One region of the Synechococcus sp. N32 genome, then DNA from elsewhere that is predicted to be linked to it. Evidence: predicted binding sites of a transcription regulator. Region 1 holds the regulator's gene; each other region holds the start of a gene.
The links. Region 1 encodes NtcA, which controls nitrogen genes in cyanobacteria. Its sites were predicted from a motif close to GTANCNNNNGNTAC; they were not measured.
Positions count from the first base shown of each region.

Region 2: a site for NtcA is predicted at 2,254-2,267, ahead of DXY35_RS04650 (DUF4278 domain-containing protein). Genes of this name have one in related genera too.
Region 3: a site for NtcA is predicted at 2,715-2,728, ahead of DXY35_RS02810 (DUF4278 domain-containing protein). Genes of this name have one in related genera too.

Region 1 is NZ_UCND01000011.1:514,237-518,443, reverse strand. Features, by position in the region: gene dcd (dCTP deaminase) at 1-378, opposite strand, end outside; gene DXY35_RS06290 (cob(I)yrinic acid a,c-diamide adenosyltransferase) at 378-977, opposite strand; gene rph (ribonuclease PH) at 1,123-1,866, shown strand; gene ntcA (global nitrogen regulator NtcA) at 1,925-2,641, shown strand; gene DXY35_RS06275 (DUF3084 domain-containing protein) at 2,669-3,820, shown strand; gene DXY35_RS06270 (resolvase) at 3,817-4,207, shown strand, end outside.
Region 2 is NZ_UCND01000011.1:193,898-198,104, reverse strand. Features, by position in the region: gene DXY35_RS04665 (Zn-dependent hydrolase) at 1-947, shown strand, start outside; gene DXY35_RS04660 (DUF1028 domain-containing protein) at 944-1,618, shown strand; gene DXY35_RS04655 (hypothetical protein) at 1,704-1,922, opposite strand; gene DXY35_RS04650 (DUF4278 domain-containing protein) at 2,003-2,170, opposite strand; gene DXY35_RS04645 (type 1 glutamine amidotransferase) at 2,362-3,120, opposite strand; gene ureC (urease subunit alpha) at 3,117-4,207, opposite strand, start outside.
Region 3 is NZ_UCND01000008.1:103,612-107,818, forward strand. Features, by position in the region: gene DXY35_RS02795 (leucyl aminopeptidase) at 1-1,144, shown strand, start outside; gene DXY35_RS02800 (hypothetical protein) at 1,141-1,377, shown strand; gene DXY35_RS02805 (hypothetical protein) at 1,411-1,593, opposite strand; gene DXY35_RS12585 (hypothetical protein) at 1,816-1,983, opposite strand; gene DXY35_RS12590 (hypothetical protein) at 2,180-2,332, opposite strand; gene DXY35_RS02810 (DUF4278 domain-containing protein) at 2,467-2,634, opposite strand; gene DXY35_RS02815 (DUF3104 domain-containing protein) at 2,858-3,148, opposite strand; gene DXY35_RS12595 (hypothetical protein) at 3,380-3,532, shown strand; gene msrA (peptide-methionine (S)-S-oxide reductase MsrA) at 3,744-4,207, opposite strand, start outside.

The sequences.
Region 1 (4,207 bases):
AAGGCGGGCATAGGTGCTCTTGCCCAAACAGATCACGGTGATGTTGGGGGGAACCCTCAACTTCTCCAGGGCCACACCGAGGCCATAGGAATGGGCCGGGAGAATGAAATATCGCCCATCTTCATCCTCATGAAGGGGAGTGGGTTCGAGGTTGGCCGGGTTGAACCGCTTGGGGTTCATCACCGTGCCTGGAACATGCCGGAAGATCAGAAATTCCTGGGGAGAAAGGCGTAGGTCGTAGCCGTAGGAGGAGCAACCAAAACTCAGCACTGGCCGCAGCTTCTGCTCGGGCTCCAGGTGACGGACCAAACCGCTCTGGAATGGCTCGATCATTCCCTGCCCGGCCTGTTCAGTGATCCAGCGATCGCACTTGAGCATCAGAAACCTCGGCGCAACTCCGTGACTTGATCTGCCATCTCCACCACACCGGCGGGGATTGCAGGTCCAGTGATGATCACATCCATCGAAGCGGGCCGCTGCTCAAGGGCTGCAATCACGTCCGCCTCATCCAGGTATCCGAAGGCCACGGCAAGGCCGAGTTCATCCAACACCAGCTGGTCGAGATCTCCCTGGATCAGATGCTGACGGCAGATGGACCAAACCTCAGCCACCGCCTCCGCACCACCGGGATGCCCCGGCGAGGAGAGGCAGAGGGGCACTTCCGGCCGCAGCCAGACGAGGCCTCCGCAGAGCTGCACCCGGCCGGCCGGTCCCTGCTGCACGCCCCCTTTAAGGAACTGACTGATCAGAACACGACTGCCCAAGCCGGCAGCTCGCATGGCCTGGCTGAGAACACTGGCGAAACTGCCTCGATAAGGCGCCGTATGCACTTGCAGCTGCCCTTCGGGAGCCACCAGATGTAGGGGTGGCGGATCAGTGACGGCAGGCAAGGGCCTCAGGCCCGCCCGTTGCAAGGCCTGCTGATCCCGATCCAGGGAATTTGGGAAGGATTGGGGGTCGGCGAGGCTTGTGGTCATCACGGAAGCATCTGTCCGGGCGACCCCGGCGAGACCTTGAATGTAGCGGCGAGATCACATTCCACAAGGGGATTGACACCACCCATGGTGTTTGGACAGGGCGAGAACCAACCGCCTGCGAGGCTTGACGAACTGCACACCACCGATGAGCCAATCCCCTGAACAACGCACTGATGGCCGTCGCCCGCAGCAGTTGCGACCGTTCTCGGTGACCTGGAATCCCATGGGGTTTGCCTTGAGCTCCCTTGTGGTTCACACCGGCCGAACCGCTGTTCTCTGCAGCGTTTGCTTGGAGGACAAGGTTCCCCGCTGGCGCAAGGGAGAAGGATTGGGATGGCTCAGCGCCGAATACCGGTTGCTGCCCGGATCCACCCCACAGCGGCAATCACGGGAGCTGATGAAACTCTCGGGTCGCACCCAGGAAATTCAGCGGCTGATCGGCCGAAGCCTGCGCGCCGTGATCGACATGGAGCGCTTAGGGGAGCGCACCTTGCTGATCGACTGCGACGTGATCCAAGCGGACGCCGGCACCCGGACGGCCTCGATCACCGGGGCTTGGCTCGCCCTGGACCAAGCCTGCCGATCACTGGTGGACCAGGGAGTGCTGGAGCAATCGCCCCTGATCGATCAGGTGGCGGCTGTATCCGTGGGCTTGGTTGATGGCCAGGCCTTGCTGGATCTGGACTACAGCGAAGACAGCCGAGCCGAGGTGGACCTGAACGTTGTGCAGTCCGGCGATGGCCGTCTGCTGGAAATCCAGGGAACTGCGGAGGGTGCGCCCTTCAGTCGCAGCCAACTCAATGAGCTGCTGGATTTAGCAGAGCCGGGATTGACATCCCTAATGCAGGCTCAACGCCAGGCCTTCAACGAGCACAGCAGCGTTACGTAATAACCGCTACATGGCGGCCACCGCCGGCTCCGTAACTTCGCCACACCAGGGGGTTGTCATGACCAGTAGCCGAGGTTTCAGCCGATACGCCCCGCAGATGGTGGCTCCAGCTCCCAGCGCAGAGCCCGCCAATCGTTCTCTGCTGGAGATCATCCGGGATCTCGATGGCGCCAGCAGTGAACTGGTGGATCGCAACAAGACCATCTTTTTCCCTGGAGATCCCGCAGAACGGGTGTATCTGATCCGCCGGGGGGCCGTTCGTCTGTCCCGCGTCTACGAATCGGGAGAAGAGATCACCGTGGCCCTGCTCCGCGAGAACAGCCTCTTCGGGGTGCTGTCACTGCTGACAGGCCAACGGTCCGACCGCTTCTATCACGCTGTGGCCTTCACCCGGGTCGAAATGGTGACGGCACCAGCGACCTCCGTGAAGGCCGCCATCGAAGCAGACACCAGCGTTGGCCTGCGCTTGCTTCAGGGTCTCTCCAGCCGGATTCTGCAGACCGAGACGATGATTGAAACCCTCACCCATAGGGACATGTCATCCCGACTGGTGAGCTTCCTGCTGGTGCTTTGCAGGGACTTCGGCGTGGCAGATGAGCTGGGCATCACCATCGACCTGCGCCTGTCCCATCAAGCCATCGCTGAAGCAATTGGCTCAACACGCGTCACAATCACGCGTCTGCTGGGAGACTTGCGTCAATCCGGTCTGGTTCAGATTGACCGCAAGAAAATCACCGTTCTGGATCCGATCGCGCTGGCCAAACGCTTCAGCTAGGCCTTCCATCGCCCGACTTGTGCAGCGATGAGCGGCTGGGCACTGATTCTGGTTCTGTTGGTGCTCGGGGGCGTGCTGTCGACCCTGGGCGACCGCTTGGGCAGCCGCGTCGGCAAAGCGCGACTGAGTTTGTTCAGCATGCGCCCACGGCGCACTGCCGTTTTGATCACGGTGTTGACCGGCAGCCTGATCAGCGCACTCTCACTTGGCCTGATGCTTCTGGTGAGCCGGCAGTTGCGGGTGGGCCTGTTTGAACTGGATGCCCTGCAGGAGAAACTCCAAGACAGCCGTCAGCAGCTAAAGGCAGCCGAGCGGGAACGGGACAAGACCCAAACGGAAACCAAACGGATCGCCATTGAGCTCGAGCAATCACAGCAACGGGCCAACACCCTGCGCCTCGAACTGGCTCCTCTTCAGAAGGAGCTGGCCCAACTCGAAGCCGAACGTGAACGCCTCAGTCAGGACATCGCCTCCCGCGATGCGGACATCCAGCGCACAGAAGCCGAACTCAACAGCGTTCGCAGCCGCATCCGAGCCGGTGAGCAGGAACTCAAAGAACTGGAACGCAATCTGGTCGCCTTGCGGCGTGGATCGGTGGTGATCAGCAGCGGACAGACCTTGGCAAGAGCAACGGTTCGACTCGATGCTCCGGACCAGGCCAAACAGGCTGTCGACAGGCTGTTGCAGGAGGCCAATCTCAACGCCTACGGGAAAGTGCGACCTGGCGAAGCACCCGAACGGCAGTTGATCCGCGTTCCGCGCAGCGATGTGGAACGCCTGCAAAGCATCATCCGCAAACCAGAGACCTGGGTGATCTCGCTGCGCTCAGCCACCAATGTGCTGCGAGGTGAAACAGCGGTGTACGCCTTCCCCGAGGTGCGTCCGAACCGGCCGGTGACCCAACGCGGAGACGTGCTGGCCACCACCACACTGCAACCGGATGAACGCACTTCAGAGGGCATTCGCACACGATTGAACCTTCTCCTTGCCTCGGCCTATGCCGAAGTGCAGCGGCGGGGATCCCTGACCGAAGGCCTTCAGTTCGATGGATCAGCCCTCTCCCAACTGGCCCAGACCCTGATGGAAGGACCCAGCCAAAGCGTGGTCTTGGAGGTGATTTCCGCAGGGGTCAGCGACAGTGCCGATCCTGTCGTCGTCACCATTCAGGCCTCCCCATGAAACGGGTGGCCGTCCTCGATCCAGGCCGCTGCAAATGTGGTCTTGTGCTGGCCGATCTTCAGCTCGGCCTCGTGCGCGAAGGGCATGTGCTGGCCCCGGAGGCCGTCGAACCCTGGCTGGAGCACTGGAATCAAGACCAAGCTCTCGACCGCATCCTGATCGGCGATGGCACGGGAAGCCGAGCCTGGATCCAGCGACTGGAACGGCTGGGCCATCTCACTGTGGTTCCGGAGCAGGGAACAACCCTGAGGGCGAGACAGCGTTACTGGGCGCTGTGGCCAGCTCGAGGTTGGCGACGGATGCTGCCAGCAGGACTGCGCATTCCACCGGTGGATCTGGATGCTGTTGCAGCTTTGGTGATGCTTGAGGAGCACCTGCAATGCCGCC
Region 2 (4,207 bases), 320 kb from region 1:
CCCTGGGGGTGTTGGCCGGTCTGGAAGCCTGCCGCGCTCTTCAAGACCAGGGCCTGCGCCTGCGGCACGGCATCGAGTTGATCGCCTTTGCCGACGAGGAGTCGACCATGGTGGGCTGCAAGGGCTTGGCGGGCACGGCCTCCGATGACCCGGAGAGTTTTGCCACCAGCAATGGTCAGCCGATTCAGGACAACCTGGCGCGCATCGGCGGCCATTGGCCTTCCCTGGCCTCGGCTCGCCGCTCCGATGAGGCCTATGCCGCTTTCCTGGAGTTGCACGTTGAGCAGGGTGGCGTTCTTGAGCAACGCGGCGATGCCATCGGTGTTGTGGAGGGCGTTGTTGGTCAGCGTCGCTTCAGCATCAATGTGAGGGGCCAGGCCAATCACGCCGGCACCACACCGATGGGGTTGCGACAGGACGCCCTCGTGGCGGCCTCGCGTCTTGTTCTTGCCGTCGAGGCCATGGCCTCCCGTCATCCCGGAGATCCGGTGGCGACGGTGGGTCGACTGGAGGTTTGGCCCAATGCCGCCAATGTTGTCCCTGGCGCCGTCGCCCTGACCGTTGACCTCAGGGATGTGGATCCCACCGTTCTCGATCAGTTGGTTGAGGAGTTGATGCAGCAGGTGGAACGCATCGGTGTTGAAACCGGCTGCCCGATTGCGGTTGACCCCCAGTTCAGCGTTGATCCCACCCCTGCTGACGCTGCGGTGATGGCCACGATCGCTGAGGCCGCGGCTGATCTCGGCTTGTCCCACAGCCATCTCCCCAGCCGCGCCAGCCACGATGCCCAGGAGGTTGGCCGACGTTGGCCGATGGGCATGATTTTTGTGCCCAGCCGGGCCGGCCTGAGTCATTCCGCTGCAGAGTTCACCAGTGACGAGCAGTGCTGGGCGGGCACAGCGGTGCTGCTGGAAACGTTGCTGCGGCTCGACCGTCAGTTGCCGTGACCTTTTCGATCCTGGCCCGGGACCCCAGCAACGGTCGCTTTGGCGTGGCCGTTGCCACCTGTCATTTGGCCGTTGGATCCACCGTGCCTCACATCCGCGCCGGGGTTGGTGCTGTCGCCACCCAGGCCCACACCAATCCGTATCTGGGTATTTGTGGCCTTGAGCGCCTGGAGCAGAGCTCGGATGCCGAGAGCGTTTTGGCCAGCCTTCTTGCGGATGATCAACACCGTGACCGGCGTCAGTTTCACTTGATCGATCTGGACGGTCGTACGGCCTGTTGGACGGGGCACGATTGCGGCCCTTGGGCAGGGCATCGCCATCAGCGTGATCTGTCTGTTGCCGGCAATTGCTTGGTGGATGAGGGCGTGTTGGTAGCCATGGAGCAGGCCTTTCTCACCAGCGACCCCAGCTTGAAACTGGGCCGCCGCTTGATGATGGCTCTCCAGGCCGGGGAAGCGGCTGGTGGTGACCGTCGTTCTCCCTTCTCCACGTCAGCGGCGGTGCAGGTGAGCGGTGAAGCGGCTTTTCCGCTGTTGGATCTGCGCGTTGATTTCCACGAGCGCGCCGTGGAGCAGTTGATGGAGGTGTATGAGCGCAGTCAGGCTCTCTGGGCCCAGGAGTGGAGGGATGAACTGTCGGAATTGCCGATGCTCAACCGCTTGGTTGCTTGAGCCTGCTGCGTCGGTCACGCCATTAAAAAAAGCCTTGAAACACAGTCGTGCGCAGGGCTTTTATAGGGATTCAATTCAGGCGTGTTCAGCTAGGAACGGATGCTTCCCACTCCACGTTCAGGCCGGCCTGACGGGCGTCGGTGATCAGGTCATCGATGCAATCCATGCCAAAGGCGGCTTGTCCAGACAGCAGGGCATCCCATTCCTGAGACGGAAAGTGGGTCTGCAGCCAGAACACGCCATGCACGCTGGAGGGACTCACTTGCACGAGGCCTTTGTCGAGGCGAGAGGTGATGAGATCCAACGTCTTGGCTGAAGCTGGATCTATTACGCCTCAATCCTCGGAACTGGAATGTTCGAGTTGCTACGGATTGAGAAGTTGGCCTAGCGCGTGTAGCCCACGCCGCGGTACGTGAGCTGCACCGGAGTGCGGTGGTTGTTGATCTGGCGGGCTTGGTACACGTTGCGGCGGTAAACCAGCTGCACTCCGGGCTTGCCCTGAGTGGCGTTGTTTTGCTGGTACTGATGCCCGCGATAGAGAAGGGTGGTCATTGGATGGTCCTCGAAGCAAGCTCAGGTCCCCGTTCCATGGCCTGAGGCGAACTGCGCTTCGCGCGATGCGAAGTGAACGATCGGTAGCTGTTGCTACAGAAACATTGAAGCTCTTGCAAATGCCGAAGTGGTGTTCAGGTTGATACCTCTTCAGAAAAGTTTTTGGTTTTGTTTATTTTTGTCCGTAGGAATTAGTGGGTCTGGCTGATCTCAATCAGTTGATTGAGCACAGCATTGAAGAAGTTTCGGCCTTGTTCTTGGAGCGTTGTGCCCAGCCTGCGCCAGTCCTGGGTCAGGCGATCGGGCCCTTCAGCTCCAAGGGCGTTCACCACGTAGTCGTGGTCGTTGGCGATCCAGCGTTCCAGCGCATCGCCGTCGATCTCGAGGTGGCATTGCAGGCCAATGGCGTGGGCTCCGATCCGAAACACCTGTTCGGCGCAGTGCAGTGAAGAACCCAGCAGGGTTGCATCAGCCGGGAGGTGGACGCGATCACCATGCCAATGCAGCACCAGAGTGCTGCTTGGTTGCCCTTTGAGCAGGGCCTCATCACTGGGATCCGCGACCCAGTGGATCGCGCCGAGCCCCAGTTCCTTCAGTTGCTGCGGTGGTGCTCCCACCTGCAGCGGTTGCACGCTGCCCCCTGCAGCCACAGCCAGGAGCTGCGCCCCGAGGCAGATGCCCAGCACCGGTCGGCGTTGCTGGTGCCAGGCCCTTAACCAGTCCAGTTCCTGCCGCAACCAGTCCATGCCTGGTTGGTCGTGATCGTTGACGCTCATCGGACCACCGAGCACAAGGGCGATGCTGTTGGCATACGCCCTGGGGTCCGGCAGTGGGTCGCCCCGGTCGGGCCTCAGGATCTCGAGTGTCAGGCCCCGCTGCCGCGCCAGCTCTCCCACCAGTGCGGCGTCTTCATGGTCCACGTGTTGGACTACCAGCAGCGTGGGGCTCAAAGCAGCAGGTAGCGCTGGGCCAGGGGCAGCACCTCGGCGGGCTCGCAGGTGAGCAGTTCACCGTCGGCGAACACCTCATAGGTCTGTGGGTCCACGCTCACCTTGGGCAGCGCTGAATTCAGCTTGAGGGCGCTCTTGCCCACGCTGCGGGTCTCCTTCACCGCCATGCAGGTGCGCTCCAGCCCCAGCTGGCGTTGGATGTCCGCATCCATTGCCGCTTCGCTCACGAAGGTGAGACAACTGGGCGCGAGGGCTTTGCCGAAGGCGCCGAACATCGGCCGGCCATGCACCGGGCCTGGGGTGGGAATCGAGGCGTTGGCATCGCCCATCTGGGCCCAGACGATCGAACCGCCCTTCACCACCAGTTCCGGGCGAATGCCGAAGAAGCCTGGCTTCCACAGCACCAAATCGGCGAGCTTGCCGGTTTCGATCGACCCCACTTCGCTGCTGATGCCGTGGGCCAACGCCGGGTTGATCGTCACTTTGGCGATGTAGCGCTTGAGCCGGTGGTTGTCGTTGCGAGTGGAGTCTTCCGGCAGGGCACCGCGCTGCACCTTCATCTTGTGGGCGGTCTGGAAGGTGCGGGTGATCACCTCGCCCACGCGGCCCATGGCCTGGGAGTCGCTGGCGATGATCGAGAAGGCGCCCAGGTCGTGAAGGATGTCTTCGGCGGCGATCGTTTCGCGCCGGATCCGCGATTCGGCGAAGGCCACGTCCTCGGGGATTTTTGGATCGAGGTGGTGGCACACCATCAGCATGTCGAGGTGCTCCTCGAGCGTGTTGCGGGTGTAGGGCCGGGTGGGATTGGTGCTGCTCGGCAGCACGTTGGCCTCGCCGCAGATCTTGATGATGTCCGGGGCATGGCCGCCGCCGGCGCCTTCGGTGTGGAAGGTGTGGATGGTGCGTCCCTTGATGGCGGCGATCGTGTCTTCCACGAAGCCGGCTTCGTTCAAGGTGTCGGTGTGGATGCACACCTGCACATCCATCCGATCGGCCACCGAAAGGCAGGCATCGATGGTGGCGGGCGTGGTGCCCCAGTCTTCGTGCAGCTTCAGGCCGCAGGCGCCGGCGCGCACCTGTTCTTCCA
Region 3 (4,207 bases), on a different contig from region 1:
CTGGGCGGGAAGCGATGCCACAGAAGCCGCCCGCATCTGTGCTGAAGCGGTGCGGCTCTGCCTCTACAAAGACCAGCGCTTCCGCAAAGAGCCGGACCCGCGCCGGATCCCCGAGGCCCTGGAGCTGATCGACCTTGACCCTGCCGCCGAAAGCGGCTTTGCGGCAGTGAATGCCACCTGCGCCGGTGTGGAACTGGCCCGGGAGCTGGTGGCGGCCCCTCCGAACGTGGTCACCCCGGCAGCCCTCGCCGACACGGCCGTCGGCATCGCCAAGGACCACGGCCTTGAGCTCAAGGTGCTCGAGCGCAGCGACTGCGAAGCCAAGGGCATGGGGGCCTTCCTGGCGGTGAGCCAGGGCTCCGATCTGCCCCCCAAGTTCATCCACCTGATCTATCGCCCCGAGGGCGAGGTGAAACGCCGCGTTGCCCTGGTGGGCAAAGGCCTCACCTTCGATTCCGGCGGTTACAACCTCAAGGTGGGGGCGGCTCAGATCGACATGATGAAGTTCGACATGGGCGGCAGTGCCGCTGTGATCGGTGCCATGCGCAGCATCGCCGAACTCAAGCCGGCCGGCGTTGAGGTGCACATGGTGGTGGCCTCCTGCGAAAACATGGTGAACGGCTCCGCCGTGCACCCCGGCGACATCGTCACGGCCGCCAACGGCATGACGATTGAGATCAACAACACCGACGCCGAAGGCCGCCTCACCCTCGCCGATGCGCTGCTCTACGCCTGTGAGCAGAAGCCCGATGCCGTGGTGGATCTGGCCACCCTCACCGGAGCCTGCGTCATTGCCCTGGGGGATGAGATGGCCGGGCTCTGGTCCAACAATGACGATCTGGCGGAGGCCCTCGACGCCGCTGCACAGACGGGCGGTGAAGGGCTCTGGCGGATGCCACTGCGGCAGTCCTACAGGGATGGATTGAAGTCGTTGCTGGCCGACATGAAGAACACCGGCCCACGGCCCGGTGGTTCGATCACAGCGGCCCTATTCCTCAAGGAATTCGTGACCAAAGACACCGCCTGGGCCCACATCGACATCGCCGGCCCGGTCTGGAGTGACAAGGGCAAAGGGGTCAATCCCGCTGGTGCCACCGGCTACGGCGTGCGCACCCTGGTGAACTGGGTGCTGGCCCAGTCATGAGCCGCTCCCCGGTGCGCTGGTACATCAAGGCCCAGCTGGGGGTGCTGCTGCTCCCGGTGGGCCTCTGCCTGTTCGGCGAGGCGGTGAGCCGCAAGGTGGTTCAGATGCTGGGCAAGGACGCAGGCCCCTGGTTCTGGTACGGAACCCTCAGCCTGATCTGCATCAACGCTGGCATCGGCCTGATGATCGACAGCGGACTGACCCGAGGCTTTCCAGGACGACGTCAGAACTGATCAGGGCGCCCTGGTTCAGTACGAAACAACCCCTCAGGAAGCAACAGCCTGCAATTCGAGGGAGCGGTCTGGAGTTTCCAATGCATGAATCTGCCACCGTGCTCGCTCGGAGCAGGTTTCCAACACCCGATCGAGATCATCCGATGCGTGCTTTGGCGACGCGTAGGGACCGATATGACGGGTGCCAAGACCATCCTTAATGGTCAGCAGATACATACAACCCTCCTCACCACCTGATCGTAAGCATGGTCTGTAGCATCGTCGATGGCCGGAAACCCGTCTGTTCACTGAGAACTTGCTAGATCAATCAGGTTGCCGCGCTTAATCTTTTCAACAGGTTGGATGTTGGTTTCTTAAGGAATTCGACCAGATTTGATCAAGTAACAGCCGGCGAAATCCCCCTGGAGCGATACGGGGTATCGCTCCATTTCATCGGGCTCAGTTGGCTTCAGTGACAGCCGCTGGAGCAGCAGACCTGCCAGACATCTCACGCAGAGAGCCAGCAGCGCAGAGGGTTGAAAGCGCGATCGCAACCAGGGCGGCACTGTTGATCAGCTTGAGCGCAACGGGCAGATGGGTGTTGACCATCTCGCGGACGTTTGCCATGAAAAGAGTTCGTAGTGAACATCTTCATGGTGCGGCCCCTGTCAACGCAGCGAGGACGCCCGCAGCGCCCGGCCTTTTTGTCGTAATGGCGACGACCAGCCACGGGAGCCCAGGCCATCCCGCGGGGGCTTCTTTCGGTGAAGGGGCAATGCGTCGAGCGGGGGTGCTTAGGGAACACCCCCTCTTTTTTTGGGCATCAGGCCACAAGAACAAGGGCGACGTTGAGAATCGCCAACCCCACCAGGAACACCGCCGCCAGCAACGCGGCTTCGGGGAAGAACTTGGCAATCACAAAACCCACGCCAAGAAACACCGAGGAGATCACGATGGCGGTGAGATCCGATCCCATCGGCGAATGCTGACTGGCTCGCCCACAGGATGTCGGAATCTCCCTTGGACCGTGGCTTGCCTCCATCCGACTACCCAACAAAAAGCCCCTGCCCTTGAAAAGGGGCATGGGCAGGAACCAACGGGTGCTTCGGGCTACTTGGTGTAGGTGACGCCCCGGTAGGTGAGGGTGCGGCGGCTTTCGCCGATAAGTTCCTGGCGGCAGGTGTTGTAGTGCTCGCGGCGGTAGGTCAATTCAACGCAGGCCTTGGGAGTAGCTGGAGCTGCTGCGTAGGTGTGGCCTCGATAGAGAAGTGCAGTCATTGGATGTTCCTCGAAGAAATCCAAGTCCCCGTTCCATGGCTTGGAGCATCTGCGCCCCCGCAAGAGGGGTGAACGTTTTTGTAGCAACCACTACAAACTACTTAAAAGACAGCTGTCAAGCCCGTGTCGTTCGCGCGAATACACACCGCCCCTTGATCAAGGCCCCACTCGATCAACAACCCTTCTTTATCAACAGCCCTTCTTTATCAACAGCCCTTCTCGATCAACAGCCGGAAGAGACAGGCGCACTGGCAGGCCACCCATCCATCGACCAGATCACATCCGAGACCGCATCGGCATTGATCCATTTGATGACGCCCGTATCCACGTCAGCCACCTGAAACAGAGACGGAAGCCTGGGGTGGCGAGCACTCCCCTCGCAGAAGAGCACCTGCCCCATCCACCAATCCCCTTGATCGAGCTGGTCTCCAGCGACGATCACAAAGTGCCCTGGGCGGACGTGGAGAAAGGGAGCCTCCGCCTTCACCGCGAGATCACCGTGATCAACCGACATGAGCCACCCAGGAATCAGTACATCTGTACTCATAGCCATGGCGATATGGGTTTGGCAAGCCGTCAATCGCGCTGGCGTTGAAGCACAGACGTGTTGCCAGACACTGACGTAAGCACTTTTGCTCCCTGGACGTTGCCCCGTGGGCGTCTAAGTTTCGACAGTCTTCAGACCCGTAGGCCCCCTTTCGATCGCAGAAGGCCCTGAGCCTGCCGCCGTCGAGAACGCCAATCGATGACTGACCGCACTCTCAGCATTTCCGATGCCCTGCGCGAAGCGCAGCTGCAGCGCCTGGAAGCCTCCCTGGCCTGCAAGGCGGCATCCAAGCCTCAGGCCACGACACAGCCAGCAAAAGAGAAGGACAAGGACGCCAAAGCAAGCGACTGATCGCAACAGTCCCCACGCATTCCTTGATCAGATCGGCATATTGAGGAGCATCCGGCGGTTGCCGGTGTCCTCAAGTGCTGTGCTGTGGAGTCGCTGCTCTCGATCCTGTTGGGCGTCGCCCTCGCGTGGGCGATCACGCGGGTGATCATCTGGCTGAGCGACCGTGCGCGCATCCGCGGACGCTCTGCCGAGGAATGAGGCTGCGGCAGCCCTACTTCCCCCAGGCATTACCGGTGCGAGCGTTGTCGCCCCAGACGCTGTCGAGCCGGCGGTCACGGCCGCAGCTGAACCGGTAGAAGTTGTATTTAACGGCGTTGTTCTCCGCATAATTCTGGTGGTAGCCCTCGGCGGGCCAGAAGCGAGCCGCCTGCCGGAGCTCCACCTTCAAAGCGGAAAGGGGTTGTCCGAGCTCACGGGCCGCCGCCACCGCACTGGCTTCAGCCGCCTGCGCCTGGGCGTCATCAGCCGTGAAGATCACCGGCCGGTAGGAATCACCGCGGTCGCAGAACTGGCCGCCGCCATCGAGGGGGTCCACATTGCGCCAGTAGCTGCGCAGCAGCTCCGCGTAGCTGATCTGATCCGGATCAAAGCTCACCTGCACCGCTTCCTGATGCCCCGTCGTCTCACTGCTCACCTGCCGGTAGGTGGGGCGCTCCAACTGCCCGCCGCTGTAAC